4 regions of the Kitasatospora sp. NPDC057542 genome follow, and region 1 is predicted to be linked to each of the others. Evidence: riboswitches for the same ligand, from Rfam matches in the RefSeq annotation. Region 1 holds a riboswitch; each other region holds the start of a gene.
What was found. Region 1 has a riboswitch for cyclic di-AMP ahead of ACFU7Y_RS17305 (transglycosylase family protein). Riboswitches for the same ligand answer to the same signal wherever they lie in the genome.
Positions count from the first base shown of each region.

Region 2: it holds a riboswitch for cyclic di-AMP, as region 1 does, so the genes downstream of both, ACFU7Y_RS14740 (peptidoglycan DD-metalloendopeptidase family protein) here and ACFU7Y_RS17305 (transglycosylase family protein) in region 1, are expected to answer to the same signal.
Region 3: it holds a riboswitch for cyclic di-AMP, as region 1 does, so the genes downstream of both, ACFU7Y_RS19105 (NlpC/P60 family protein) here and ACFU7Y_RS17305 (transglycosylase family protein) in region 1, are expected to answer to the same signal.
Region 4: it holds a riboswitch for cyclic di-AMP, as region 1 does, so the genes downstream of both, ACFU7Y_RS01720 (transglycosylase family protein) here and ACFU7Y_RS17305 (transglycosylase family protein) in region 1, are expected to answer to the same signal.

Region 1 covers NZ_JBHVFE010000117.1:662-6,495, reverse strand. The annotation lists gene ACFU7Y_RS17310 (cytochrome P450) at 1-1,205, shown strand, start outside; cyclic di-AMP (ydaO/yuaA leader) riboswitch at 1,425-1,593, shown strand; gene ACFU7Y_RS17305 (transglycosylase family protein) at 1,599-2,504, shown strand; gene eno (phosphopyruvate hydratase) at 2,839-4,125, shown strand; gene ACFU7Y_RS17295 (septum formation initiator family protein) at 4,267-4,785, shown strand; partial or broken gene ACFU7Y_RS17290 (DUF501 domain-containing protein) at 4,757-5,284, shown strand; gene ACFU7Y_RS17285 (exopolyphosphatase) at 5,425-5,834, shown strand, end outside.
Region 2 covers NZ_JBHVFE010000094.1:496-6,329, forward strand. The annotation lists gene ACFU7Y_RS14735 (DUF2470 domain-containing protein) at 1-307, shown strand, start outside; gene ACFU7Y_RS14740 (peptidoglycan DD-metalloendopeptidase family protein) at 526-1,509, opposite strand; cyclic di-AMP (ydaO/yuaA leader) riboswitch at 1,512-1,649, opposite strand; gene ACFU7Y_RS14745 (MFS transporter) at 2,004-3,545, shown strand; gene purB (adenylosuccinate lyase) at 3,553-4,992, opposite strand; gene ACFU7Y_RS14755 (HelD family protein) at 5,102-5,834, shown strand, end outside.
Region 3 covers NZ_JBHVFE010000137.1:4,270-10,103, forward strand. The annotation lists gene ACFU7Y_RS19100 (C40 family peptidase) at 1-771, opposite strand, end outside; gene ACFU7Y_RS19105 (NlpC/P60 family protein) at 1,000-2,124, opposite strand; cyclic di-AMP (ydaO/yuaA leader) riboswitch at 2,135-2,288, opposite strand; gene ACFU7Y_RS19110 (C40 family peptidase) at 2,626-3,663, opposite strand; gene ACFU7Y_RS19115 (NYN domain-containing protein) at 3,862-5,151, opposite strand; gene ACFU7Y_RS19120 (hypothetical protein) at 5,429-5,692, opposite strand.
Region 4 covers NZ_JBHVFE010000006.1:12,279-18,112, forward strand. The annotation lists partial or broken gene ACFU7Y_RS01705 (ATP-binding protein) at 418-882, shown strand; gene ACFU7Y_RS01710 (DUF397 domain-containing protein) at 1,322-1,585, opposite strand; gene ACFU7Y_RS01715 (hypothetical protein) at 2,146-3,105, shown strand; cyclic di-AMP (ydaO/yuaA leader) riboswitch at 3,527-3,728, shown strand; gene ACFU7Y_RS01720 (transglycosylase family protein) at 3,715-4,992, shown strand; gene ACFU7Y_RS01725 (hypothetical protein) at 5,270-5,470, shown strand; gene ACFU7Y_RS01730 (LacI family DNA-binding transcriptional regulator) at 5,571-5,834, opposite strand, start outside.

The DNA.
Region 1 (5,834 bases):
ACGCCCCGGTGCACCGCACCACGCTGCCGAGCGGCGTCGACGCCTGGCTGGTGACCCGGTACGCGGACGCCCGGCAGGCGCTCGCGGACAGCCGGCTGTCGAAGAACCCGGCGCACCACAGCGGGCAGGCGCACCGCACCGGCCGGGTGGGCATTCCGGGGGAGCGGCAGGCGGACCTGATGACCCACCTGCTGAACATCGACCCGCCGGACCACACCCGGCTGCGCCGGCTGGTGTCGAAGGCGTTCACCCCACGCCGGGTGGCCGAGTTCGAGCCGCGGGTGCAGCAGCTCACCGACCGGCTGATCGACGGCTTCGCGCAGCGCGGTTCGGCGGACCTGATCCACGAGTTCGCCTTCCCGCTCCCCATCTACGCGATCTGCGACATGCTGGGCGTGCCGGCCGAGGACCAGGACGATCTGCGGGACTGGGCGGGCATGATGATCCGCCACCACGGCGGGCAGCGCGGCGGCGTGGGCCGGGCGGTCAAGCGCATCCGCGCCTACCTGGTGGACCTCATCCACCGCAAGCGGGCCGACCTCGGTGACGACCTGATCTCCGGCCTGATCCGGGCCAGCGACCACGGCGAGCACCTGACGGAGAACGAGGCCGCCGCCATGTGCTTCGTGTTGATCTTCGCGGGGTTCGAAACCACCATCAACCTGATCGGCAACGGCACCTACGCGCTGCTGCGCAATCCGGAGCAGCGCCGGTTGCTGCAGGAGTCGGTGGCGCGCGGGGAGACCGCACTGCTGGAGACCGGGATCGAGGAACTCCTGCGCTACGACGGGCCGGTGGAGCTGGCGACCTGGCGGTTCGCGACCCGGCCGCTGACCATCGGCGGGGTGGACATCCCGGTCGGCGACCCGGTGCTGGTGGTGCTGGCGGCGGCGGACCGCGACCCGGCGCGGTTCGCGGCCGAGAACACCCTCGACCTGGCCCGGGCCGACAACCCCCACCTGGGGTTCGGGCACGGCATCCACTACTGCATCGGCGCCCCGCTGGCCCGGATGGAAGGGCGCGCCGCGCTGGCCACGCTGCTTTCCCGGCTGCCCGATCTGCGGCTCGCGGAAAGCCCGGAGAACCTGCGCTGGCGCGGCGGTCTGATCATGCGTGGGCTGCGCGAACTCCCGGTGGAATTCAGCCCGGAGGGCCGCTCCCCGCACGCGCCTCCGCATGCCCCTTCCGCGCCCTCGGCGCGCTGAGGTCACGCGACGGACGTCGCCGATCGCCTACCGGCGAGGGTGTGAACGCCCATCAATCCGGACATAACGCCGCCGTTGGTAGGCGATCGGACACGGGCCGTAATTCTCGTGTGATATCGACGATATGAGCTTGTGATTAGTCTGATGATCTGTCTACTCTCCCTGGAGTTCGCAGCTGCGGACCTCGTACGCGGAACGCCGAATCCTGCCCGCCGCGCCACGGGAAACCGACCAGAACCCTGGGCAGGGGCGGGGGAACCAGGTTTGTTGCCGTCTCCCCACGGCTTGGGGTGAAGCCGCCCGAGCGGAATCGTTTCCGCGTACGGCGGCCGGGCCACCTCCCGGTCCGAACCCGACAGCTCACCTCGCAGGCGTGCGGAGAGGGACCTCTTCATGCTGTTCGTTGGAACTGGCCGTCACCGTCGTCGCACCCAGGCCGAGAAGGCCATCGCCGTCGCCGGTGTGGCCGGCGTCGGACTCGCGATGCCGCTCCTCACCGCCACCGGCGCCTCCGCGGCCCCGGCCTCCACCTGGGACTCCGTCGCCCAGTGCGAGAGCGGCGGCAACTGGAGCATCAACACCGGCAACGGCTTCTACGGCGGCCTCCAGTTCACCTCCAGCACCTGGAAGGCGTACGGCGGCACCGCCTACGCGCCGCAGGCCAACCAGGCCAGCAAGGCCCAGCAGATCTCGGTCGCCGAGAAGGTGCTGGCCTCGCAGGGTCCGGGCGCCTGGCCGGTCTGCTCCCAGAAGGCCGGTCTGACCAAGGGCGGTGCCCCGGCCGTGGTCGACACCTCCTCGGACGCCAAGGCGCAGTCCGCCCCCAAGCAGCAGACCCCGAAGCCCGCCGTCAAGCCGGCCGAGAAGCCGGTCGCGCAGAAGCAGGCCGCCCAGAAGCCGGTGCAGAAGCCCGCCGCGCAGCCGGTCCAGCAGGCCGCCCCGCAGCAGCAGGCGCAGCCGCAGACCCCGGGCTTCTCCGGCAAGGCCGGCTGGGACGCCGACGCCAAGGTGTACTGGTACCAGAACAACGGTGCCTGGTACTGGACCAGCCACCAGAGCGTCTACCAGCAGTACGCCGGCCAGGCCGCCGCCCAGCCGCAGTACGCCCCGCACGCCGCGCAGCCGGCCCCGCAGGCCGCCGGCCACGACTACACGGTCCGCGCGGGTGACACCCTGTCGACCATCGCCGCCGCCCAGGGCGTGTCCGGCGGTTGGAGCGCGCTGTACGAGCAGAACCACGCCACCGTCGGCGGCGACCCGAACCTGATCCTGCCCGGCCAGGTGCTGCACCTCGGCTGAGCCGTCGCGGCCGGCGCCGGGCCGTCGTGCCCGACGCCGGTCCGTCATGTCCGGCGCCGGGCCGTCGCACGCGGAGCCGACGCCGTTGCGTCCCGACGTCCGAAGGGGGCCGGTCCTACCGGTCCCCTTCGTCCGCATTCGCCCGCTCCGGTGGGACAAGCTGGGGCAAGCAGGTGAACTACCGGCGGGTAGTGGGGCCACACGCTGAGACGGGACCGAGGTCGGCGTGGCCCCGGGAGCCCGGGCGGTTAGGCTCTGGTCGTAACGACTCCGCAATCGTCCTGCTGACAGCACCACCGTCAGACCGGACCCTGCTTCCGCAAGGAGATGCCTCGTGCCGTCCATCGATGTCGTCGTAGCCCGTGAGATCCTCGACTCGCGCGGCAACCCCACGGTCGAGGTCGAGGTCGGCCTCGACGACGGCAGCACGGGTCGTGCCGCTGTCCCGTCGGGTGCCTCCACCGGTGCCTTCGAGGCGCTGGAGCTGCGTGACGGTGACAAGAACCGCTACTTCGGCAAGGGCGTCGAGAAGGCCGTCCTGGCCGTCATCGAGCAGATCGGCCCGGAGCTGGTCGGCTACGACGCCACCGAGCAGCGCCTGATCGACCAGGCCATGCTGGACCTGGACGCCACCCCGGACAAGTCCTCGCTCGGCGCCAACGCCATCCTGGGCGTCTCGCTGGCCGTCGCGCACGCCGCCTCCGAGGCCAGCGACCTGCCGCTGTTCCGCTACCTGGGCGGCCCGAACGCGCACGTCCTGCCGGTCCCGATGATGAACATCCTCAACGGCGGTTCGCACGCGGACTCCAACGTCGACATCCAGGAGTTCATGATCGCCCCGATCGGCGCGGAGTCCTTCTCCGAGGCCGTCCGCTGGGGCGTCGAGGTCTACCACACGCTCAAGGGCGTGCTGAAGGAGCGCGGCCTGTCCACCGGTCTGGGCGACGAGGGCGGCTTCGCCCCGAACCTGGACTCCAACCGCGAGGCCCTGGACCTCATCGTCGAGGCCATCCAGAAGGCCGGCTACGTGCCCGGCCGTGACGTCGCGCTGGCCCTGGACGTCGCCTCCTCCGAGTTCTACGAGGACGGTGCCTACCAGTTCGAGGGCAAGGCGCTCACCTCCGCCGAGCTCATCGAGTACTACGCCGGGCTGGTCGCCGCCTACCCGCTGGTCTCCATCGAGGACCCGCTGGACGAGTCGGACTGGGACGGCTGGAAGGCCATGACCGAGAAGCTGGGCGACAAGGTCCAGCTGGTCGGCGACGACCTGTTCGTCACCAACCCGGCCCGCCTGGCCCGCGGCATCGAGACCGGCACCGCCAACGCGCTGCTGGTGAAGGTGAACCAGATCGGTTCGCTGACCGAGACCCTGGACGCCGTCGAGCTGGCCCAGCGCAACGGCTACCGCTGCATGATGTCGCACCGCTCCGGCGAGACCGAGGACGTCACCATCGCCGACCTGGCCGTCGCCACCAACTGCGGCCAGATCAAGACCGGTGCCCCGGCCCGCTCCGAGCGCGTCGCCAAGTACAACCAGCTGCTGCGCATCGAGGAGATCCTCGACGACGCCGCCGAGTACGCCGGCCGCGGCGCCTTCCCGCGCTTCCGCTCCGCGGAGTGATCAGCACCGCCACGCGGACTGTCGAGCACGGCAAGCACGAGGGCCGGGCGTTCCCGGTAGCGCACGCCTGACCGGTGCCCCGCCGTTCACCCCGTAGGGTGGACGGCGGGGCACCGTCGCGACCAGGAGGGGATACGGGAGATGGCTGGCTGGAGGATCCCGGGCTTGGCGGCCCGGCCCCGGTTCACGAGCCGGGCGACCGTCCTCGTCCTGGTGCTCTGCTCGCTGGTGGCGATCCTCGCCTACCCGACGCGGCAGTTCATCTCCCAGCGCGCCGAGATCTCCGCCCAGCGGGCGAAGGCCGACCACGCGCGCCAGCAGGTCGAGCAGCTGCGCCGGGAGAAGGCCCGCTGGCAGGACCCGGAGTACGTCAAGGCGCAGGCCCGCGCCCGGCTGCACTACGCGGTGCCGGGGGAGACCCCGTACATCGCGGTGGATCCGGCCGGTCAGTCCTCCGCCCAGCCCTCCTCGTCCGCGGCCGGTGCCGCCTCTTCCCAGAACGCAGCTCCCGGAAGCGCCGGCGAGGCGAAGGCCGCCAAGCCCTGGTACGTCGGCATCTGGGACTCGGTGGACGCCGCCGACACCGCTGCGGCGGCCCCCGCCACCCCCCTTCCGCTCCCACCGTCCCCCGTTGGAGACACCTCCCCCCATGACCACTGAGAACCACCCCACCGTCTCCGACGCCGACGTCGCGGCCATCGCCGCCCAGCTCGGCCGGGTGCCGCGCGGCCTGCGCGGCGTGGCGCACCGCTGCCCCTGCGGCAACCCGGACGTCGTGGAGACGGCGCCCCGGCTGCCGGACGGCACGCCGTTCCCCACGCTCTACTACCTGACCTGCCCCAAGGCCGCCTCGCTGATCGGCACCCTGGAGGCGGAGGGCGTGATGAAGGAGCAGAGCGCCCGGCTCGCCGAGGACCCGGAGCTGGCCGCCGCCTACCAGAAGGCGCACGAGGACTACATCGCCCGGCGCGACGCGATCGAGGTGCTGGAGGGCTTCCCGAGCGCGGGCGGCATGCCGGACCGGGTGAAGTGCCTGCACGTGCTGGTCGGCCACTCGCTGGCGGCCGGCGAGGGCGTCAACCCGCTCGGTGACGAGGCGATCGGCATGCTGGAGGACTGGTGGGCCAAGGGCCCGTGCGTCTCCCCGGCCGAGGTCGAGGCCGCCGGTGAGCGGGTCGCCCGCAACCGCGCCAAGGAGCAGGACCACGAGGCCGTGATCGCCGCCAAGCAGCAGAAGACCGCCGAGCGCGCCGCGAAGAAGCGCTCCGCCGACGAGGCCGCGGCGGAGCGGGAGTCCGAGTGAGCACGACCCGTGTGGCCGCGATCGACTGCGGCACCAACTCGATCCGCCTGCTGGTCGCCGACCTCGACCCGGAGACCGGGGAGATCATCGACCTGGACCGCCGGATGATCGTCAACCGGCTGGGCCAGGGCGTGGACCAGACCGGCCGGCTGCACCCGGACGCACTGGCCCGCACCTTCGCGGCCTGCCGGGAGTACCAGGAGATCATCTCCGGCTTCGGCGTCGGCCCCGAGCGGCTCCGCTTCGTCGCCACCAGCGCCTCCCGGGACGCCGAGAACAGCGACGAGTACGTCAAGGGCGTGCGTGACATCCTGGGCGTCGAGCCCGAGGTGGTGAGCGGCGAGGAGGAGGCGCACCTGTCCTTCGTGGGCGCCACCAAGGAGCTGGCCGGCGGTCAGTTCCCCGG
Region 2 (5,834 bases), on a different contig from region 1:
CCTCGCCGCCCCCGACCCGCTGGCCCGGCACGAGGCCGCGCTGCTCACCCACCTCGCCGACGACCACGCCGAGGCGCTCGACGTCCTCACCCGGCTGCTGGACCCGGCCGTGCTCGCCCACGAGCCGGAGGTCCGCCCGCTCGCGCTGGACCGCTACGGCCTGGTGCTGCGCCTGGACCACCCGCACGGCCACCGCGACGTCCGCCTGGCCTTTCCCGAACCGGCTCGGGACACCGACGACTTCGGCCACCGGATGCACGAGCTGCTGGCCGCCGCCCGGTACGGCCTGCCGGTCCACCGGCACTGACTCCCGCTCGAACGAAGCAGCCGGCCCGGCTCCACGAGGAGGTCCTCATGAAGCCGGGCCGGCCTGGGCGTGTCCCGCGCCCATGTCCACTGTGCGGCGATCACCCGGTCGAGCGGTCACCCGACATGACCATCCCGGAGGATCGATTCGCCCCGCAGCAGCGGCGGTTCCTGAAACCTTCGGGGCTCAGGGCCCCGCGAGGTCGGAGTGCCTCGGGCTCAGAGCGCGACGCCGTGCGCGCGCAGGTAGGCGACCGGGTTGATGTCCGAGCCGTACTCCGAGCCGTTGCGGATCTCGAAGTGCAGGTGCGGGCCGGTCACGTTGCCCGTGGCACCGGAGAGGCCGATCTGCTGGCCGACGGTGACGGCCTGACCGAGCTTCACACCGATCGAGGAGAGGTGTGCGTACTCGGCGTAGTGGCCGTCGGCGAGCTTGATCTCGACCTGGTTGCCGTAGGCGCCGCCGTTGCCGGCCTTGACCACGACACCGTTGGCGACGGCGCGCAGCGGGGTGCCGGTGGAGGCGATGAAGTCCTGGCCGGTGTGGTGGCCGGAAGCCCACATCGAACCGGCCACGCCGTAGGCGGTGCCCAGCTTCGGGTTGGCCAGCGGGGCGACGAAGCCGGAGGTGGCGGCGGCGACCGGAGTGGCGGTCACAACCTGGGCCGGAGCGGCGACCTGCAGCTGGGTCTGGAGCTGCGCGGACGGCTTGGCCGCCTCGGTCTTCACCTGGACCTGGGCCTGCGGCGTGGTGGCCTGGGTCGCCGGAGCGGCGGGCTTGGCCGGTGCGGCGGGCTTCGCCGGAGCAGCGTCGGCGGACGGCGCGGCGGCGTGGCCCGGCAGCGCGAGCTGCTGGCCCGGGAAGATCAGGTTCGGGTCGGCACCGACGACCGAGCGGTTCTGCTCGTACAGCGCGTGCCAGCCGCCCTCGACGTTCTTGGCGGCGGCGATCTTGGACAGGGTGTCGCCGCTGACGACGCGGTAGCTCTCCTGCGCGGCCTGGGCGGCCGGAGCAGCGGCCTGCGCGGCCGGCTTGGCGCCGGTGGAGGCGGCAGCCTGCGCGACCGGGGCGGCCGGAACGATGTGGGCCTGGGCGCTCACCGCGGTCACGAGCGGGAGGGCGAAGGAGACACCGGTGACGGCGGTGGCGATGCCGATGCGGGCAGCGCGGGGCAGGGCGATACGACGGGCCTGAGCAGGCATGGAATTTTCCTCTCCGACGCCTGCGAGGTGAGCTGTCGGGTTCGGGCTGGAGTTGCCCGGCCGCATGCGCGGCTTCACCCCGAGCCGGTCCTGGACACCCGCGCCCTGAGGCGCGAACTCCGGTCCGGCGACTTACCTGTGGGTCCCCCACTCCTGCCGTGCAGAGTTCGTTTCGAACCACCGGGCAGCGGCAGGACTCGGCGTTCCACCCGGTGGATCCGTCCGGACTGGCCGGGCGGTCGCTGAACTAAAACCCATCCGTTCGGGTGAAGCAATGTCGATCTCTTGAAACGGCAACGATCCCCCCGGACCCAGTGACCCTCCGCAGGCCGGACCGCACGATACGTACACAACCCATTCACCCCCCGCCACTGATCCACGACCCTGCGCCGAGATCCGCGACGCAGCGCACCCGCCCCTTCACGCACCGCCCTCGGTCAACACACCCACCGGTGACCCTTGTCACGTGCGCCCCGGCAGCGCAGGATTCGCCCGTGGCCACCTCCGAGACCGGCACCCTGCGCCTGGGCACCGCGCAGGGGCGCTGGGTACTACTGGCGACGGTGCTCGGCTCCAGCATGGCGATGCTCGACGGCACCGTGGTGAACGTCGCCCTGCCCCGGATCGGCGCCGACCTCGGTGCCTCCCTGGCGTCCCTGCAATGGACGCTGAACGCCTATCTGCTCACCCTGGCGGGCCTGATCCTGCTCGGCGGCGCGCTCGGCGACCGGTACGGGCGGCGCAAGGTCTTCCTGGTCGGCGTGGTCTGGTTCGCCGCCGCCTCCGCGGCCTGCGCCGTCGCACCGGACATCCGGGTGCTGATCGCCGCCCGCGCCGTCCAGGGCATCGGCGGGGCACTGCTCACCCCCGGCTCGCTCGCCATGCTCCAGGCGGTCTTCCACCCTGACGACCGCTCGACGGCGGTCGGCCTCTGGTCCGGCTTCGGCGGGGTGTCGGCCGCGGTCGGTCCCTTCCTCGGCGGCTGGCTGGTGGACGGTCCCGGCTGGCGCTGGATCTTCCTGCTGAACCTGCCGCTCGCCGTCGCCGTGGTCGCGGTCACCACCCGCTCGGTGCCGGAGAGCCGGGACAAGGACGCCTCCGGCCGCTTCGACGTGCTCGGTGCCGCGCTCGCCGCCTTCGCCCTCGGCGCGGTCACCTACGCGCTGACCGCGGCCGGCGAGGGCCTGTCCCCCGCCGTCTGGGTCAGCGGGGCGATCGGGCTGACGGCCGGCGCCGCCTTCGTGGCCGTCGAGCGCCGTGCCCCCGAGCCGATGCTGCCGCTCGGCCTGTTCTCCTCCCGGCTGTTCACCGCGGTGAACCTGGTCACCCTGTGCGTGTACGCGGCGTTCAGCGGCGTCTTCTTCCTGCTGGTGGTGCAGCTCCAGATCGTGTCCGGGTTCTCGCCGCTGGTCTCGGGCTTCGCGCTGGTGCCGATCACCGTGCTGATGCTGGCGCTGTCCGCGCGCGCCGGGCGCCTCGGCAAACGGATCGGCCCGCGCATCCCGCTCACCGTCGGTCCCATGCTGTGCGCCGCCGGGGTGCTGCTGATGCTGCGCATCGGCCCGGACTCCTCGTACTGGGCGGACGTGCTACCCGCCGTCACGGTGATGGGCTGCGGAATGACCGTGCTGGTCGCGCCGCTGACGGCGACCGTGCTGGCCGCCGTCGACGTCCGGCACGCGGGCATCGCCAGCGGGGTCAACAACGCCGCCGCCCGCGCGGCCGGCCTGCTCGCGGTGGCCGCCCTGCCGGCGCTGGCCGGGCTGAGCGGTGACGCCTACCGGGTGCCCGCCTCGGTCGACTCCGCCTTCCACACCGCGATGCTGATCTGCGCGGGCCTGCTGGTCGCCGGCGGGCTGATCGCCTCCGCGACCGTACGGGGCAATGTGCTCGCCCCCGAGGAGCAAGCGGTGGCCGAGCCGAACTGCGACTGGCCGTGCGGCACCACCACCCCGCCGTTCGACCCGGGCCACGTCCCCACGACGCGCGAGGGCCCCGCCACCGGTCCGGCGGCAGGGCCCTCGGCTCAGAGCTGATCCGACGTCAGAGAATGTCGGCCGGCGCGTACTTGGCGGCCTCCGGGTAGGCGGCCGCGACGGCCTCCACCTGGCGGACCACCTCGGCGACCTGGGCACCGGCCGCACCGGTGAAGGACAGCCGGTCGGCCAGCAGCGCGTCCAGCGCGGCCCGGTCCAGCGGGATCCGCTCGTCGGCGGCCAGCCGGTCCAGCAGCTCGTTCTCCCGGGCGCCCGCGCGCATCGCCAGCGCGGAGGCGACGGCGTGCTCCTTGATGACCTCGTGCCCGGCCTCCCGGCCGACGCCCGCGCGCACCGCGCCCATCAGCACCTTGGTGGTGGCGAGGAACGGCAGGTAGCGGTCCAGCTCGGCCTCGATCACGGCGGGGAAGGCGCCGAACTCGTCGAGGACGGTGAGGAAGGTCTCCAGCAGGCCGTCGAAGGCGAAGAACGCGTCCGGCAGCGCGACCCGGCGCACCACCGAGCAGGAGACGTCGCCCTCGTTCCACTGGTCACCGGCCAGCTCGCCGGTCATCGAGGCGTAGCCGCGCAGGATGACGGCCAGGCCGTTGACGCGCTCGCAGGAGCGGGTGTTCATCTTGTGGGGCATCGCGGAGGAGCCGACCTGGCCCTCCTTGAAGCCCTCCGTGACCAGCTCGTGGCCGGCCATCAGGCGGATGGTCTTGGCCAGGCTGGACGGCGCGGCGGCCAGCTGGACGAGGGCGGTGAGCACCTCGAAGTCCAGCGAGCGCGGGTAGACCTGGCCGACGCTGGTCAGCACGTGGTCGAAACCGAGGTGCCCGGCGACCCGGCGCTCCAGCTCGGCCAGCTTCCCGGTGTCACCGCCGAGCAGGTCCAGCATGTCCTGGGCGGTGCCGACCGGGCCCTTGATCCCGCGCAGCGGGTAGCGGGCGATCAGCTCCTCCAGACGGCGGAAGGCGACCAGCAGCTCGTCGGCGATCGACGCGAACCGCTTGCCCAGGGTGGTGGCCTGCGCGGCCACGTTGTGCGAGCGGCCGGCCATGACCAGCTCGGAGTGCTGGGCGGCCAGCTTGGCCAGGCGCACCAGCACGGCCACCGTACGGTCCCGCACGTGTTCGAGGGACTGACGGATCTGCAGCTGCTCGACGTTCTCGGTCAGGTCCCGGGAGGTCATGCCCTTGTGGATCTGCTCGTGCCCGGCGAGCTCGCTGAACTCCTCGATCCGGGCCTTCACGTCGTGACGGGTGACCCGCTCACGGGCCGCGATCGAGCCGAGGTCGACCTGGTCGATCACTCGCTCGTAGTCGGCGACGGCGTTCGCCGGCACCTCGACGCCGAGGTCCTGCTGGGCCTTCAGGACGGCGAGCCACAGGTGGCGCTCAAGGACCACCTTGTGCTCGGGGGACCACAGCTGGGCCAGGGTCGCCGAGGCGTACCGGGAGGCCAGGACATTGGGGATCTGGGGCTTCGCGCTCACGCTTCGCAAGAGTAACAGCCGAGGTCACGCCGGGCGTCGGCGGATGGGGTAGGCTGGGTCAATTGAGCGCCTTTCAGATGACGCTCCACAGCCTCCTCACCGCAAGGATACCACATCGATGAGCGAACCTCCAGCGGACGCACGGAACTCCAGCGGCGCCCTCGCCACGGCCCTGCGCACCGAGCAGGCCCACCTCACCCGGCTCTACGCCCGGCTGGACGCCGTACGCGAACGGGCCCGCCGCGCCGCCGACGACGCCCACGACGGCGCCGCGCCCGGCGGCACCCACCAGGCCCGGCTGGAACGCGAGGTGCGTGCGCGCGAGGCCGCCCGCCACGTCGCCCGGCTGGACGCGGTCGAGCGCGGCCTGTGCTTCGGCCGGCTCGACGAGCGCGACGGCACCGTCCACTACATCGGCCGCACCGGCCTCACCGACGAGGCGTACGAACCGCTGCTGCTCGACTGGCGCACCCCGGCCGCCCGCCCGTTCTACACCGCGACCCCCGCCCACCCCGGCCCCGTGGTGCGCCGCCGCCACCTGCACACCCGGGGCCGCGTCCTCACCGGCCTGGACGACGAGGCGCTCGACCTCGCCGGGCTGGACGAGTCCGGTCGACGCGCCCTGGTCGGCGAGGCCGCGCTGCTCGCCGCCCTCGACCGCGAGCGCACCGGCCGGATGGGCACCGCCGTCGCCACCATCCAGGCCGAGCAGGACCGGGTGATCCGCTCCCCGCTGCGCGGCGCCCTGGTGGTCCAGGGCGGCCCCGGCACCGGCAAGACGCTGGCCGCCCTGCACCGCGCCGCCTACCTGCTGTTCACCCACCGCGCCGCGCTGGAGCGCCGGGGCGTGC
Region 3 (5,834 bases), on a different contig from region 1:
GGTGGCCCCGTAGACGTACGGGGAGCCGATCATCCGCACCGCGGCCGCCAGCGCGGCGGCCCCGCGCTCGGAGGCGGGCGGGGCGGTGCCGAGGTCCAGCCGGTCGGTGCCCCGGGTGGCGCGCTGCTCGGCGTCCCGGGCGTCCTGGGCCGTCATCCGGGCCCGCTCGGTGGCGTCCAGGCCGTTCAACAGCTTCTGCGCCTTGGCCAGCCGCTGCTGGATCTGCTGCTTGCTGTCGGCGAGCGAGCGGCGGGTCCGGTCGAGCTCGGCGAGCTTGCCGGCCGCCTCGGTGCGGCGCTGGTCGAGCCGGCGCTGCCGGGTGACCAGTTCGTGCAGAGTCTCCTGCTGGCGCACGGCGGCCTGGCCCAGGGTGCGGGCGCGGGCCAGGTAGCCCTCCGGGTCGGGCGAGAGGATCAGCTGGGCGGTCTGGGTCATCCCGCCGCCGCGGTACTCGGCCCCGGCCACCGTCGCCAGGTCGCCGCGCAGCTCGTTGAGCTGGTTCTGGGCGACGGCGATCTCGCCCTGGAGGATCGTGGTCTCGCCCTGGAGCCGCCGCTGGGCCTCCTGCGCCGCGTTGGCCTTCTCGGAAGCCTGCTCGGCCTCGTCGTACAGCTGTTCCACCTGTGCCGTGACGTCCTGACGGTCGGACGGGTCCGGGCTGCCGGGGGCGGCCTGGGCGCTGCCTCCGGTGGCCACGCCCAGCGCGGTGGCGGCGGCCGCGGTCAGCACCAGCGCCCGGGTGAGCAGTTGGGAACGGCGGTGCACGGGCATGGCGGCAGCGGCTCCAATCCTGCGGTGCGACCCCCGCCGCCGCACCACGACGGGCGGCCGTCGAGCGGGAGTCCGGTGGCAGACGTTAGCGAGTTCGGGCAAGCGAGTCCAAACCCCCACCAACCCGAATATTCGACCTCTAATCGGACATCAGATCGACCCCGCCGGAAAAGCCGCAGGCCCGGCCTTCCGTGGGGAAGACCGGGCCTGGAAGCGTCCGCGCGGGGATCAGACCCGCACGATGGAGGTCAGCGGCATGTTGGTGACCGCCTCGTAGCGCACCGACGCACCCGGCTTGGGCGCGTGCAGCACCTGGCCGTTGCCCGCGTAGATGCCGACGTGGTGGGCGTCGCTGTAGAAGATCAGCAGGTCGCCGGGCTGGGCCTGGGAGATGTCCGAACCGATCCGGGTGCCGGCCGAGGCCTGCGCCTGCGAGGTACGCGGCAGCGACACGCCGGCCTGGTTGAACGCCCAGACCATCAGGCCGGAGCAGTCGAAGGAGCCCGGGCCGGTGGCACCCCAGACGTACGGGCTGCCGACCTTGGACGCGGCGGCCGAGAGCGCGGCGGCACCGCGCGAGCTGCCGGCGGCCACCTTCACCGGAGCGGTGGTCGTGCCGCTCGCGAGGTCGCCGCGGCTGTTGTCGCGCGAGGCGCGGTCGGCGGCGGCCTTCGCGGCGTCGAGCTTCGCGGACTCCGCCTTCAGCTGGGCCTCGGCGGCGGCCTTCTCCTCGGCCTGCTGGAGCGCCCGGCGCTCCTGGTCGGTCAGTGTGTTGAGCAGGTCCTGGGCCGCCTTCAGCTTGCCCTGGACCTCCTCCTTGGAGGCCTTCAGCTGCTGGGTGGTCGACTCCAGCTCGGCGAGCTTGCCCTGGGCCTCGTTGCGGTCCTGGTCGAGCTTGCGCTGCTGCTCCTGGAGCTCCTTCAGCTGACCCTTCTGGGTGCTGCCGGCCTGGTTCAGCGTGCCGGCCTGGCTGAGGAAGTTGTCCGGGCTGGAGGAGAACATCAGCTGGACGGTCGGGGATATGCCCCCGTTGCGGTACTGCTCGCCGGCGATCTCGGCCAGGCCGCCCTGGAGCTCGGTGACCTGGGCCTGCTGACGGGCCACCTGGTCCTGCAGGCCGGAGACCTGCTTCTCCAGCTCCTGCTGCTTGGCCTGGGCGGCGTTGTAGTTCTCGGTCGCGACCTCGGCCTGCTCGTTGAGCTGGTCGACCTGCTCCTTGACCTGTTCCTTGGTCGGCTGCGGGTCCGCGTGGGCGCCGGACTGCGCGGAGAGGGCGACGGCTGCGGCGGCGACACCGGTCAGGATCGAGACGCGGGCGCGACCGGCGGGCTTGGGACGACGATGGGACGCCACGAAGGCGGACTCCTTCTTCCTACGTCCGCCTACCGGGTGAGCTGACGGGTTCGGGCCGGAAGCATGCCCTACGACGCCTCACGGCCGTTCCACCGGCCGACCTGGCGCCGATTCACCCCGGAGGAACGTGGTTCCCCGGCTCCGCTCCACAGCGCCCCCGAAAACTGGGCTCCCCTGTCGGGCAGTCGCTTCGACCTGCCCCGCTGCCTCGCGAACTCGGCGGTAACCACCGCCGCCACCCTGGCTGGGCGATCGACAGTGCGGTGGTTCGGGGCACGACCCTAGTAACTGAACCGTGATCCGTTCAAATCCTTGTCAGAAAAAAGACGGAAGATTACCCAAGTTCCTTTGTGAAAATGACCGATGGTGACCAGTGGCACACGCAAGGCTGATCGGTTCTCAGCATGCGGCCGCAAAGAGGCCGGAAACCCGAACGCCACCCCCGCACGGAGGTGGCGTTTTTCACAGGCCCCGGAGGAGCCCCTCGGGCATGTCGGTCCGTCAGACCCGGCGGATGGTGTTGATCGACATCGCGTCGGCCTTCATCACCTTCACCACGTCACCGGTGTGCGGCGCGTGGACCACCATGCCGTTGCCGATGTACATCCCGACGTGGTGCATGTCGGCGCCGTAGATCACCAGGTCGCCCGGCTGGGCCTGGTCCAGCGAGGGCACCCGGGTGCCGTAGTGGCCCTGCTCCTGCGAGGTGCGCGGCAGCGAGACGCCGGCCTGCCCGTACGCCCAGACCATCAGGCCCGAGCAGTCGAAGGTGGTCGACCCGGTGGCGCCCCACACGTACGGCGAGCCCTGCTTGCTCATCGCCTTGGACATCGCCACGGCCGCGTAGCCGCTGGCCGGCGGCAGACTGCTGAGGTCGACCCGGTCGCTGCCGCGCGAGGCGCGGTCGTCCTGCGCCTGCTGGGCCCGCAGCGCGGCGCGGTCGGCGGCGCTCAGCGAGTTCAGCAGGTCCTGGGCGGCCTTCAGCTTGGTGTTGACGTCCGCCTTGGCCTGGTTCAGGTCCTTGGTGGTGGTGTCCAGCGAGGCGAGCACGGCGGCCGCCTCGGTCTTCTCCTGGTCCAGCCGGCGCTGCTGGTCCAGCAGCCCCTTGAGCGCCTCGGCCTGGCTGGTGCTGGCCTGCTGGACGGTGGAGGCCTTCTCCAGGTAGCCGGACGGGTCGGAGGAGAGCATCAGCTGGACGGACGGGTCGATGCCGCCGGTGCGGTACTGCTCGCCCGCCACCTCGGCGAGGCCGCCCTGGAGCTGGGTCATCTGCTCCTGGCTGCGGGCCACCTGGTCCTGCAGCTGGTCGGCCTGCTTGCGCAGCTGGTCGGCCCGCTCCTTGGCTCCGTTGTACTTCTCCGCCGCCTGCTCCTGCTCCTCCTGGAGCTGGTCGATCTGCGCCTTGACGTCCGATTTGTTCGGCTGCGGCGCAGCGTGCGCGGCCACCTGGGCGGAGAGGGCGACCGCAGTCGCAGCGGCAGCGGTGAGCACGGAGATCCGCGCGCGGCTCGGCTGCTTGGGACGGCGGTGGGAGGCCAAGGGACCGGCTCCTTCTTTCATCGGACTCACCCGATGGGATGAGGTTCCAGAAAATAGGTTTGACGCCAGACCCTAGTGAAGATCTATCCGTTTTGCCACTCCCCCGAAGGCGTGAACTCCGGTTTCCACACCGACTTCACGAAAGCCGCGCATCGCCTCGGAACCGCGCCTGACCAGGCATCATGCGGCCCGGTGGGTTCAGGGCCGGGCCAGCCGGTTCAGCAGCAGCACCGACGCCACGGGGCGCGCGCCCGCCTTCCGCACGCCCTCCGCGACCTCCCGGTCGGTGGACACCACCACCACCGGGCGGCCCTGCGGTTCGGCCCGCACCAGGCGGCGGATCAGCTCGTCGGCCGTCTCCCCGGTCCGGCTGAACCGCACCCGGACCCCGCGCGGCGGCGCCATGATCACCGGGACGTCCAGGTCCTGCCCGTCGAACACACAGGTGACCTCCGCCTGGGTGCGCTGGGCCAGCATCGCCAGCCCGCCCAGCAGCCGGATCCGCTGCTGCTCCAGCGGCAGCGTCGGATAGCCGGTCTTGGTCACGTTGTAGCCGTCCACCACCAGGTGCACCTGAGGAATCGCCAGCAGCTGGTCCAACAGCGCCGGATCGTCCTCGGCCAGCCCGCGCCGGGCCACGTCGTGCGGGGAGGCCGCCCCCGGCACCACCGCCTCCACCAGGTCCGCCGGGCGGATCTGGGAGACCGGCAGCGCCAGCTCCCGCTGGAGTCCCTGGGCCGACTGCAGCACGGCGTCCAGCAGCAGCCGCAGCCGCATGTCCTCGACACTGCGCCCCTCGCGGGCCGACCGGCGGCCCTGCTCGACCGCGTTCTCCAGTTCGGAGACCCGGTGCCTGAGCCTGCGCGCCTCGATCTCGGCCGCGCCGCGCTCGGCCGCGGCCTGCGCCTTCACGGCCTCCAGCTCGCCGGCCACCCGGCGGGTCTCGGCCTGCGCCCGGCGGGTGTCGCTCTCCAGTGACCGCACCTTCTTGCGCAGCGACTCCGCCTCCTTGCGGACCCCGTCGGACTCGGCCCGCTGCCGGTCCATGTCCGCCCGCGCGGAGGCCCGCACCTCGGCCAGCTCGGCCTGCAGCTTCTCCATCAACCGGGCCGCCTCCGCGGCCGCGTCCTCGGCGCCGGCCCGCTCGGCCTCCTCGCCGACCTCGGCCACCAGCCGGCTCCAGCCCGGCGAACGCACCAGGTAGGCGGCGGCCGCGATGTCCATCGGATCGGCCGCGCCCGGGACGGTGCCCGACTCCAGCGACTTCACCAGGTCCGGCTGCCCCAGGCGCAGCCGCTCCGCTATCCGTACCCGGAAGGCGGGCTCCGCCTCCAGCGCCGCCGCCAGCGCGGTGGCCGCGTACTTGGCCCGTCGCGCCGGGGTGAACTTGACGTACTGGCGCAGGCCCTGCGGGAGCTCGGTCGACGGCAGCCCGCCGAGCGCGTCCGAGGCCAGCCCGACCACGCGTCGGCGCACGCCCTCGGGCAGCGGCCGGTCGAGCTTCTCGACGACGGGCTCCGCCGCGGGCTCGCAGGAGTCGTTCGCCGCCCCCGCCGCCTCGGCCGAGGCCTCGGCCGCAGCGGGCTGAAGCCCCTGGGCTTCGCCGGGCTCCTTCGCTGCGTCCACCACGTCCTCGGCTCCGATCCTGGTCCAGCGGGCACGGCCGCTGCCGCCCCTGTCGTCACGCTCCGTGCGTCTTGTTTCTGTATTGTCCCGTGCGGCACGGGCGGGTGCGCCGCGCACCCACCCGTCGCACCGGCGGGGATCAGCCCTGCTCGGCGGGGTCCTGCGGCCCCTCGGCGCCCGGCCGGGCCACCAGCTCGACCTGGTCCACCGCGTTGCACCAGCGGCAGCGCACCGACTCGACGGTCTCGCTCAGCACCTCGGTCTCCTCGACCTTGGACTCGCCGGCCAGGTCGAAGTGGAGGAACTCGGTGACCCGCGCGGTACGGGTCACGTCGAAGCGGGTGAGGTTGCCGCACAGGGTGCAGCGCCAGCGCGTCTCGGCAGTCAGGGCGGGGACGGTCATCGGGGGTCCTCTCGGGTGGTCCCTGCGTGGGCTAGGCGCTCCCCCCGGAGCCCCGGCGTCGGCGGCGGGAGGCGGGAATGCCCGCCCCCAGCCTATTGCCTGGGGCAACCATCGCGACCACCGGTTGCCCGAACAACCGAGC
Region 4 (5,834 bases), on a different contig from region 1:
CGGTCGAAACCTCCACCTAGGGCAAACAGCGCACAGTCTGCCATCAGTTGAGCGCTCACGGTGCCGATACTGACGGATGTTCCTATCAGTTCTGCACTCCATGCACCAGGATGCACGTGCATCCGGCGCTTGCATATGCCAATAGTGCGACTGCACGTGAATCGACTCTTGCATCTGCAGTGAGCGCACACCACCATGGTGCACGTGCACCTGCACATCCCTGGCAATCCCGCGGGCTCCGCGTCGACCCCACGCGCGACTCCGTGCACCGACCCGACGGCGTCCCCCGCGCCATCGGGCGTTCGAGTGCGCGCGCGCCTGGTCGAGGGGGCGGCCGAGCGGCCGAGCGAGTCGGAGGTGACCGGCATGACCCCGGCGGGTCCAGCCGTGTCCGCCCCCTTATGGGAGGAGCTCTTCATGAGCACCGGTACGGCCTTGGCGGTTGACCCCCATGTGGTCACCTGTACGCTCGCTCCTCGCTTCGAAGCCGTCAGAACCGCGCGCGACTTCGCTCGGACCACGCTCCAGCGCTGGGGCCTGACGGAGCTGTTCGACGACGTCGCGCTGGTGGCCTCGGAACTCGTGACCAACGCGCTCCGGCATGCGATCGGCGCACGGCCCGACCCGTCGGGCGGCGCCCTGGGCGAGTACGACTTTCCCATACAGCCGACCGCGGACGGCCGGCTTCCGATCCGAATAAGCCTCGTGCACCGCGCACCCCAGGTGGTCTGCGCGGTGAGCGATCCGAGCAGCCTCGGCCCGGTCGCCCGGGAGGCCGACTTCGTCGCCGAGTCGGGCCGCGGGCTGCACCTGGTGGAGTCGTTCAGCCGCTCCTGGGGCTGGCACCCGCTGGGCAGCGGCAAGGTGGTCTGGGCGATGTTCGAGGCGGAGACGGTCGGCGGCTCCCCGCTGGACGGACACCTCGGACTCGGCGGCCGCTCACCGCTCGACGGCCCCGTCGACGTCGGCGGGCGGCATCGGCGCTCGGCCTAGGACGGGCCCCGCGCCCAGCACGGCCCCTGCGCCGCACGGCGCACGGCCGGTCGAGGGAAGCCCCGGGAGGACCACACCCCGGGCCCTTCCACCAGGCGCCGCCGAGGCCTTCCGGCGCCCCGGACCCGCGAGCGGCTCAGTGCGGCCGGGCGGATCCGGACCGGAGGAGGCCTCCGGAGAAGAGGCGTCCGGAGAAGAAGGGGCCTCCGGAGGAGAAGCATCCGGCGCAAGGACATCCGGACGAGAGGCATCCTCAGGAGGCAAAGACAAAGGCCGTCGTGGTGTCGGCACCCACGACGGCCCCCCGATGGTGGAGCACGGCGGCCGGTCAGACCGCCAGGTGGTCGAACTCCCCGTCCTTCGCCCCGAGCAGCAGGGCGGCGATCTCGGCCCGGGTGTAGATGAGGGCCGGACCGTCCGGGAACCGCGAGTTGCGCATCGCCACATCGCCGCCCGGCAGGGCCGCGAACTCGACGCAGTTGCCCTGGGAGTTGCTGTGCCGGCTCTTCTGCCAGACCACCCCCTGGAGATCGGCGGCAGCCATCCCGTTGTAGGTGTCGTACGAGCCGTGCGTGTCCTGCGAGTCGTGCATAGAAATCTCCCGAAGAGCTCCGGAGTTGTCGTCCAGCGCGGCGCCCCCCGGCACCGCCGAACGAACGGACCGGCCCCGTACCGGCCCGGCACAACGCCTCACTTGACGCGATGATAGCCGCAGTGCACGTGCATCAGCACGGGACATTGCAGGTGCACGGGGCTTTTTATCCGCAGCCCCGAACTCTTCACGGGCCCTTCTCCTGACGGTACGTAAACGGACATAGCCGATGGAATCGCCGAGCTCGCGATAACCGGCCGTGAGCACTTCCCCGCTAAATGTTGATCTTCGAATGCCGGGAGTCGCACCCCCGTGACCCTCCGTCAGGCCACCCCTATGCTGTGAGACATCTCACGCGCCACAGATGCAACGCCCGCCCCCTCGGATTACGTCGTGTGCGACCACCGGCGACTGCGAGCGGGCTGGGCGAGGAATGTCCGGATTGTAGGCAATAGGCCCGGACCGGCTTCGGAGACGCACCGAGTCCGCGCGGCGGCCACGCGAAACCCGAACGGCAGCCGACTGCAAGCCGGACGGGCAGATGTCCTACGATCTCCGGCATGAGCACCGCAGCCATCCCGGGCGCGCCACTGCCCGTCCGCACCCCAGGCTCCCGTGCGCGGGGGCGCCACCGTCGTCCCGAGCGCCCCGAGATCCCGGCCGGCGCCCCGGCCCTGGTGCTCGCCGTGCCCGCGACCGCCGGGCCCGAGTCCCGTTCGGTCGTCGAGGAGCTGCTCTCGATCGTCCGCACCGAGCAGAACGGCGTCCAGACCGCGGTCGGCTACCTCGCCGGCGACGGCACCGAGGGCCCCGGCGGCGAGGACCGCACCGTGGCCGAGCTGCTGACCCTGGCCGCCGAGGCCGGGCTGCCGACGCCCGTCCTGGTGCCGCTGGTGCCCGGCCCACACACCTTCCTGACCGAGCTTCACGCGATCGCCGCCGAGTACGGCGCGCCCGTCACCGACCCGCTGGGCCCGCACCCGCTGCTGGCCGAGGCCGTGCACGTCCGACTGTCCGAGGCCGGGCTGGCCCGGGCCGACCGCGCCCGGCTGTTCGCCATCGCGACCGCCGCGGACGGCGTGGTGCTGACCACCGTCGGCGGCGAGGACGCGGCCGCCGCGGCCGGCATCACCGGTGTGCTGCTGGCCGCCCGACTGGCCGTGCCGGTCGTCGCCGCCGCGCTCGACGTGCCCGGCTCGGTGGCCGCGGCCGTCAACCACCTCAAGGACACCGGCTCGCAGCGCCCGGCGCTGGCCCCGCTGGTGATCGGCCCGGAGGCGGACTCCGAGCTGCTCGCCACCGCCGCCGAGGAGACCGGCTGCCCGTCGGCCGCGCCGCTGGGCGCGTACCCGTCGGTCGGCCAGCTGATCGCCTCTACGTACCTGGCCGCACTGCCCGCGCCGTCCCCGGAGGACCTGGCGCGGGCCGAGGCGGAGGCGGCGGCCGCCGCCGAGGCCGAGGGGGCCGTGGAGGGCACTCGTGGCGCCCACGCGGCCACCGAGGGAGCCTCGGGGCAGTAGTCGACACCGCGCGCCGGTTCGCGCGCACCGAAGGGTCCGGAACGGCTTGCGTTCCGGACCCTTCGCTTTCCCCTTCTTGCCCCGTGCGTCCCGTGCGGGAGCCGAACGGCAACGAAGTGAAATGTCCGTTCTGGTGCTATTTGAAAGGAAATAGGGGGCGCCCGTCCAGGCGCGCGAATCGCGGCCGCTCCCCCACCTGTCCGAGTAAGCCGCTCCGCAATTCGACGCACCGTCACGGCCTTCCTGAGGCGGAGCCAGTTGTGGATTCCCGCAATAGCGTTGCGCACAAATGATCATTTGCGATCATGACTGGCTGCAATTTTGGCAGTTTCGACTAAACCGTGATGTACATCACAGCCATTTGCAGTTTGAACTTAAGTCTGATTAACGTGCTCCCCGTTCGTAACCACACGAACCCGGTTCATCCGCAACGCCGAGTCCTGCCGTCGGATGTCCTGGCAGCGCGAAAACGCACCACGGCAGGAGCGGGGGACCCACAGGTAAGTCGCCCCGGGCCGGTCTCCGGAACGGTCCAGGGCTAGGGGTGAAGCCGCGCCCACCGCGCGGCCGGGCAACTCCAGCCCGAATCCGACAGCTCACCTCGCAGGCGTGGGAGAGGACCGCGTCTTCATGCTGCCCACCAACGGCACTCGCCTGTCCAGCCGCACCCACCGCGTGATCGCCGCCCTCGGCGTCGCGGGCGTCGGCCTCACCGTCCCCTGCCTCACCTCCGGCGCCGCCTCCGCCGCCTCCGTCGCCACCTGGGACAAGGTCGCCCAGTGCGAGAGCGGCGGCAACTGGAGCATCAACACCGGCAACGGCTTCTACGGTGGCCTCCAGTTCACCTCCAGCACCTGGTCCGCCTTCGGTGGCACGACCTACGCGGCACGCGCCGACCTAGCCACCAAGGACCAGCAGATCGCCGTCGCCGAGAAGGTCCTCGCCTCGCAGGGCCCCGGCGCCTGGCCGGTGTGCTCCGTCCAGGCCGGCCTCACCAAGGGCGGCGCCGCCGCCTCGGTCGACACCTCGGCGGGCTCCACCGCCGGTTCGTCCGCCGCCAAGCCCGTCCAGCAGAACGTCAAGCCGGCCGCTCCGGCCGCGAAGCCCGCCGCCAAGCCCGCGCAGCCCCAGACCCCGGCCGCCAAGCCCGCCGCGCCCGCCGCGCCCGTCCAGGGCGGGGACTACACCGTGGTCGAGGGCGACTGGCTGTCCTCGATCGCCGACCAGCACAACGTGCAGGGCGGCTGGCAGCGGCTGTACGAGCTGAACCGCGGCACCCTGACCGAGGGCCCGGACAGCATCTACCCGGGCCAGCACCTGTCCCTCGGCGGCAACGGCCAGGCCGGCCGGTCCTCCACCGCCGGCTCGGACTTCACCTGGTTCGACCGCTCGCAGAAGTCCGGTCAGTCCGCGAACGGAGGTGCGGTGAACGCCCGGCCGACCGCGCAGACCCAGACCCAGGCGCAGGCCCCGGCCGCCAAGCCGGCCGCCAAGCCCGCTCCGCAGACCCAGGCCCCCGCCGCCACCAGCGGCATGGCCGCCGCGATCTCCTTCGCCGAGTCGAAGGTCGGTCAGGCGTACGTCTACGGCGGCACCGGCAACGGCGGCTGGGACTGCTCCGGTCTGACCCAAGCCGCACTGCGCGCCGCGGGCATCTCCATCCCGCGCGTCGCCGCCGACCAGGCCGCCGCCAGCACCCACGTCTCGCTGGACAGCCTCCAGCCTGGCGACCTGCTCTTCTGGTCCAACAACGGCAAGGACTCCGGCGTCTACCACGTCGCGATCTACGTCGGCAACGGCAAGTACGTCGAGGCCGCAAACCCGAGCTCGGGCGTCCGTGAGCAGAGCATCGCCAACTGGGCCCCGGACTTCGCCGGCCGGGTCTGAGGACGGCGCAACGGCGGGCGGGCAACCGGTGACAGCCGACGGATAACGAAGAACAGATAACAGATTTCAACATCTGTCATCTGTCACCTGTTACCCGCCGGTCGTCATCCGCACGCTGACCACCCACCACCCCCGGGGAGAGTCTGGTCGCTCCTCTCCGGGGGTTCCGGCGTTCCCGCCGACGGTTCGGGGTCCCCCTCCGGCGGTTCCGCCATATCCCGTGGTGGATCCCCGCCCCAACGGGCATGCTGCTGCTCTGCACCCGAGGAGGAGTCACATGGCCCAGGTCACCGTCACCCTCGACGCGAACCTCGCGATCGACGCGATGATGCTCTCCGGTACCAAGAACCCCCAGGACGCCGTCGAACTGGTCCTGCGCGACTACCTGGCCCGCGGCCGCCGCACCGAGACCCGTACCGGCGAGGCCGCCGACGGACACCGTCTGACCGTCGACCGCCCCACCACCCAGGAGGGCTGACCGCCTGAGGGCCCGCGACGGCCGACCGCGCGCACGCCGAACGGGCCCCGGAGAGCAACCGCCCTCCGGGGCCCGTTCGTTCGACCGTGGCGGCCGGGGCTCAGCGCGCGCAGGCCCCGGTGGACCCGCGCATCACCAGCTCCGGCTGGAACATGAACTCACCGCGCTGGGCCGCGTTTCCGCCGACCTCCTCCAGCAGCGCGTCCACCGCCGCCGTGGCCATCGCCTCGACCGGCTGGCGGATCGTGGTCAACGGCGGCTCGGTGAAGGCGATCAGCGGCGAGTCGTCGAAGCCGACCACCGACACGTCCTGCGGCACCGACAGCCCGCGCTGCCGCACCGCCCGGATCGCCCCGAGCGCCAT